DNA from 2 places in the Lentibacillus daqui genome. Region 2 is predicted to be linked to the other one. Evidence: riboswitches for the same ligand, from Rfam matches in the RefSeq annotation. Region 2 holds a riboswitch; the other holds the start of a gene.

Region 1 (3,211 bases), 1.2 Mb from region 2:
GTCGATTTCCATTTCTTTTGCGATGATCCCAATATTTATCGTTGCCTTTCGCTGGGGATTCGTAGCGGCCAGCCTATCTGGTTTTCTTTGGGGACTTCTACAAATTGCGCTTGGTCAGGCATGGATACTTACCCCTACCCAAGCATTTATTGAATATTTTATTGCTTTTGCTTGTATTGGATTTGCAGGGCTGTTTTATCACCAAGTCAAAGGGAACCTACAAAAGGGACACAAAGGACATGCTTTGTTATGGATGACGATTGCCATATTTGTTGGCGGGGCGACACGTTATTTTTGGCATTTTGTCGCTGGGGTTATCTTCTTTAAGAAGTATGCCATTGAGGCGGGGAAATCACCATTTATTTATTCGCTGGTTACCAATGGCATCACCTATATCGCTGTCTCAATCGCCTGTGCGGTTATTTTGGGATTGATCGTTTCAAAGGCAGGACAAATCATCACCTCGGCGAAACAAATAGGTCAGCAGCGAAGGGCAGGTTAATAAAAGGACAGTCCTCTACCATTTTAGGGGACTGTCCTTTATTCAATCCGGATTGTATTTTTCTATTTTGGATGGTATTGACGCCCTGTTCACGGTAGATTCCTCACGCTTTTTCTTTCCCATCGCCCGTGACCGCTCTTCTCTCGATAGATTCCTCCTATTTTTACTCTCCTATCTGCCGTGAGAATCTGTAGCTAATTATGATTTTGTATTTTGTTTATCTATATTGTATGTCATTTTTCATCATTTACCTGTTCGATTTGACATGGATGTTGTATACTGGAAGAGGAAATAAAATATTCGTGTAACAGACTCGGGTGTCTAGCGCAACTGTTCAAGAGGTTCGAATGAATTCTGGCTGATGTGCCTCTTTTTGAACACGGAATAATAGACTTAAAATGGAAGTTCGGTGTAAATCCGACGCGGTCCCGCCACTGTAAATGGTTGTTGCCTTTTAATCCACTGTACATAGGTTTGTATGGGAAGGGAAGGGCAACGGTAACCATGAGCCAGGACACTGCCTGATTCTGAAACACCATGAACCTACGCGGATAGGGAGGTGTGCAACTTGGCTGGATGGTACTGCTTTGTCAAAAATAAGTATCCATCTACTGTTAATGAGTAGCACCCCTTTTTAATAGGAGGTGTTTTTTTATTGCTTATCCATGGTTATGAGAGAAGACTGCTTTGTAGCGCTATTTTGTAAACACTAGGGGGGACAATACGATCATGAAAAAGATTTATTTGGTTTTATTCACTGCTATCTTATTTTTAGGAATTTTAGCCGGTTGTGGAAATTCAGATGATAACGCTGAAAAAGGAAAGGATAATGCAGACAATACTAAAACAGAACAGACGGAGGAACAGGCTTTTCCGGTAACAGTGACCGATGGGAATGGATATAAATTAACCATTGATGAAAAACCGGAACGAATTGTCTCGGTTTTACCAAGTAATACGGAAATTGCTTTTGACCTGGGACTTGGCGATCAAATTGTTGGTGTATCTGACCATGATGATTTTCCGAAAGAGGCATCCGAAAAGGAAAAAATCGGTGGGCTGGAATTAAATGTGGAAAAAATTCTTTCACTTGATCCGCAATTGGTGCTTGCAGATCAAACCAATGACGAGAAAGCACTTAAACAAATTGAAGAAGCGGGCATTCCGGTATTGGTTGTTGCCAGTGCAAATAACTTTGATGAGGTTTACGATTCAATTCATTTGATTGGACAAGCCACAGGAACACTATATAAGGCTGACCAGATTATTGATGATATGAAGGAAAAATTAACTGCACTTAAGGATAAGGCAAATGCCATTGATAAAGATGACCAAAAAAAGGTTTACATGGAAATTTCCCCATCACCTGATATTTATACCGCTGGAAAAAATACGTTTATGGACGAGCTATTAACAATTATCCATGCGGAAAATGCTGCTGGTGATCAGGAAGGCTGGCCAAAAATAAATGAGGAACAGGCTATTGCAAGCAATCCGGATGTGATTATTACAACATACGGTTCATATGTGGACGATCCCGTTGCCGAAATAACCCAAAGAGATGGCTGGGAGGATGTATCAGCAGTTAAAAACGAACAAATTTATGATGTGGACGAAGATCTGGTTAACCGTCCAGGTCCACGATTGGTTGATGGTGTTGAGGAACTTGGAAAAGTGATTTATCCAGATGTATTCGATGACTAAGCGGATTACAGCGTACGGGATACTGTTTGTGATACTGGTTGTTTCCATGTTAATGGGCATTTCAATTGGAACAGTTCAGGTACCTGTTACAACTATTCTGAAGACTATTTTTGCTGCTATCTCACATACATCTATCTCCGATTCGGTGGATCCGATGTATGAAAATATTGTGATGAATGTACGCTTGCCACGAGTTATGTTATCGGGAATTATCGGAGCCTCGTTAGCGATTGCGGGTGCAGCCTTTCAGGGATTATTAAGAAATCCATTGGCAGACCCGTATACGCTGGGGGTTTCCTCCGGTGCTAGTGTTGGGGCAGTGTTGACAATTTTTTTGCATTTATCATTACCGTTTTTAGGGCTGTATACATTGCCGGTATTAAGTGTGGTGGCCTCGTTTTTGACGATTTTTTTGGTGCTCTTCTTTACCAAACGGGTCGACCGTAGTATGCGGGTGGAAACGATTATTTTGACCGGTGTCATCTTTAGTTCGTTCCTTGGTGCCCTTATCTCATTAATGATTGCATTAACCGGTGATGAGTTACGACAGATCATCGGCTGGTTACTTGGAAGTGTGTCCATGCGGGGATGGGATTACGTATGGATTATCCTGCCATTCTTTATTGTGGGAGCTGGTATTCTAATGCTGCATGCTACCGAATTAAATGCCATGTCATTCGGTGAACAACAAGCGAAACATTTAGGTGTTAACGTGGAACGAAAAAAGATGAATGTGTTGATTGCAGGATCGATACTAACCGGTGCAGCCGTGGCGGTTTCCGGGACGATTGGATTTGTCGGACTTGTCATTCCACATTTTATTCGTATTATTTGGGGACCGGATCATAAGCATTTACTTCCATTATCCATTTTAGCTGGTGCGGGCTTCCTGATCTTAGCTGATCTGGTGTCCCGAACGATAATTGCCCCGTCTGAATTACCGATTGGTGTTATTACTGCTTTGATCGGAGCACCTATATTTGCGGTTATTCTGATCAGGAGGAG
Region 2 (3,211 bases):
GCGAAAACACGTTCTACCTTATATGATACCCCGCTTGTTTATTCAATTCACACTAGAAATTGTTCAAGTATTGGTGTTGCTCATTCACCTTGGGTTTTTTCATTTATTATTTGGTGGGACAATTGCAAAAGATCTGGGTGATGGACAATCCGCATACCTTTCCGTTTCCAGTGAATGGTCCGGCATGGTTGGTAATGGGTTTGATCATCTAAGTGGCTGGTCCTGGATGTTCTTTGATGTGATTATTGCCTTTACGATGGTTATTTTAGCCCTGAATTTTATAGTTAAAGGCATGAACGATATATTTCTGGAAGAACGTAAAATGACCAAGAAGAATCAGATAAAAAAACGCCCGGAGGAAAAAAACTCGAGCCAAATAAAACAGAAATTAGACTTTACGTTGCTGATTTGCTTAATGCCTCTGTGGCATTATTTATAACATCATACATTGTTGGTTCCTGGGTAGGAATGGGTATTGGTGTTGTTAGCTTCGGAATGCTTATTTTTGTTATTTTAGCTAGTGTTATTACTGCTTTTTCAGCATCCAAAAGAAAAATTGAAGAATAAATTAACCAGGTACATTCACAGGATAAGATTGTGCTTCAATTGGGCTAGATTGTAAAACAATTTGAAGGAGGAGGGGGTCCTAGTATGGTTAAAAAAAGACACTTATGGATTCCGTCAAATTACGGATATTTAGCCTTTTTCACACCGATAATCGGTTTAATCTCATTTCTGTATATTAGAAAGGCTACAAATAAAAATTATACAATCTCGATAAGGATTCTACAGGGATTAAACTGGTTTTTTATTGTTTTTCCATTTGCTGTTATTCTGTACATAATGTCATACTTTAATTGATATGAGAGCCTAATTCATAGGGGGGAATTTTGCATCCAACCGAATATGAGCTAACTAGCCTAAATGGGGTGGTACATTTGATTTTATTTGCAGAAATTTTAAGTGCGATAGCCAGTGTTTTATTTGTTATTATTTCAGTCTTATACTTACGGCATTTGGATAAAATAAAAAAACAGAGAAAACTCTCGCCTTCTGAACGAACCATATACATAGTTATATTTATAGCACTAATATGCCTTATAATTAGTGTATTGATTTTTCAGTTTGGTGGTTAATTAATTAGATCATTACGCATTTTCAATTTTCAAGCAAAGTTTTTGTTGCATTTTATTACTTACTACTATGTAGCCGGTGTTATGACAACCGGTTTATTTTTTTGCTATTGTGATATGTGATGTGATAAGTATAATTACCCTTTGTATAAATTTTAGTTTCCTTTTGATAGCTAAACGCAGGAAACTTTTTAGGGAGGTCAAGGTGTGGATTCATCTTTTGGATGTTGCTGTCGTACTCATGATCGTTGTTATGCTCAATTCGGAAATAACGACTGTGGATGTGATCAAAACCTTGTTAATTATTTTTTACTTTGTAATTGGATTCTTTATTTATTTTTCTACGGTGAAAAATGTGAAGCGTAAGATTGCCTTTATAAAAGCAGATACATGGGGTAAAGGAGAGTCCAAAAACACTAAATTCGTCGTTTGGTGGATAGGAGGACTTACTATTTGGGGAGTTGCGGGTATCTTTCTTATTGTATCGTGGTTCTTTACTAACGCTGGATAAAATAAAAAATGATTTTTTAGATTCGATTAAAAAACCCTTGCTAAACTGACAAATATAATTTAGGATAGATAGTAGTAGCCAACACAATATATTGTGTAATTTTTTGTAGAATAAAACTATATATAGTATTTGACAAAAAGATGCTTTTGCTTAATTGGGAACCTGGTGCAAATCCAGGACTGCCCCCGCAACTGTAAATGCTGACGAAACTGAGTAAACACCACTGTAATTCTATCAACGGGAAGGGCTCGGGTGTAGGTTGAAGCATGAGTCAGGAGACCAGTCTTTTAGGCGTTGAAAATATGCTTTACTCAATGCGTGTCTAATAAAATTTCAACTTCTTCGGGGATGGAGAAGATGAAATGATAGTGTCAACCAAGATTGGACGGGAAAGAATGTACGTTTCCTTCGACTTTCTTGATGATTGTTGGCATTGTTGTTTCGATCCACTCCAAGTTCTGGTGTGGATTTTTTCATTTTCCAGGGAGTTTCATAGGGAGGAAGAAATAATGGAAACACAAATGGATGCAATGGTCGATGAAATTGTTGCCGTCATTGAAGATGCAGCACAGCGGTATAACCTGAAGGCAGATGATGTTATTCGGGAACTACAGTCAATGGATGTGACGAAAGAGGAGGCAAACGAGCAGGCATTATTTTATGCTTTAAATCATATTGCCATGGATCAGCCAGGGTGGACGTTTGTAGCGGCACAGATGTATTTAAATGATCTTTATGCACAAGCAGCAGTAAATCGCGGATATGATCCAAGTAAAAAATACGGAGACTTTTATCAATTAATCCAAACGCTTACGGATAAAGGCATCTATGCAGCGGATTTGCTTGCTGTTTACGATAAAGATGAGATCATCGCTATTGGTCAGGAGATCGATCCGGAGCGGGATAAGTTATTCAATTATATTGGTCTATTTTTACTGGCCGACCGGTACATAGCAAGGGATCATGAACATCGGGTGTTTGAATTACCACAGGAACGGTTTATGATTATTGCGATGACATTGATGAAAAACGAAATGAAGGATAAACGCCTGGAACTTGTGAAAGAGGCTTACTGGGCCATGAGCAATTTGTATATGACGGTCGCCACACCAACGCTTGCCAATGCCGGGAAAAGTTTTGGTCAGTTGTCCTCCTGCTTTATTGATACAGTGGACGATTCGCTTGATGGGATTTACCTGAATAATTGGGATATTGCCAGATTAAGCAAAGACGGCGGCGGAATTGGTATTTACTATGGAAAAGTACGGGCGCTTGGGTCTGATATTAAGAAATTTAAAGGAAATTCATCAGGGGTTGTCCCATGGATCCGCTTATTGAACGATACCGCAGTCAGTGTTGATCAGCTTGGCCAGCGGCAGGGAGCTGTAGCCATTTATTTGGATGTTTTTCATAAGGATATCATGAATGGGTTCCTTGATCTGAAAACCAATAATGGTGACGAACGCCGGAAAGCCCACGATATTTTTACTGGAGTGGCCATTCCAGATTTATTTATGAAAAAGCTGCAGGAAGTTGATGAGAACGGCCGCAGTATTGGCGAATGGCA

What was found. A riboswitch is a leader RNA that binds a small molecule or an ion and turns the genes downstream of it on or off. The one in region 2 is predicted to bind cobalamin.
Region 1: linked by a shared signal. The riboswitch ahead of O2S85_RS05285 (ABC transporter substrate-binding protein) and the one ahead of O2S85_RS17755 (ribonucleoside-diphosphate reductase subunit alpha) in region 2 are both predicted to bind cobalamin.

Annotation. Positions count from the first base shown of each region.
Region 1 covers NZ_CP114176.1:1,031,425-1,034,635, forward strand. The annotation lists gene thiT (energy-coupled thiamine transporter ThiT) at 1-502, shown strand, start outside; cobalamin riboswitch at 847-1,041, shown strand; gene O2S85_RS05285 (ABC transporter substrate-binding protein) at 1,232-2,206, shown strand; gene O2S85_RS05290 (FecCD family ABC transporter permease) at 2,190-3,211, shown strand, end outside.
Region 2 covers NZ_CP114176.1:3,561,754-3,564,964, reverse strand. The annotation lists gene O2S85_RS17770 (ABC transporter permease) at 1-439, shown strand, start outside; gene O2S85_RS17765 (hypothetical protein) at 424-567, shown strand; gene O2S85_RS17760 (hypothetical protein) at 1,339-1,644, shown strand; cobalamin riboswitch at 1,766-1,946, shown strand; gene O2S85_RS17755 (ribonucleoside-diphosphate reductase subunit alpha) at 2,007-3,211, shown strand, end outside.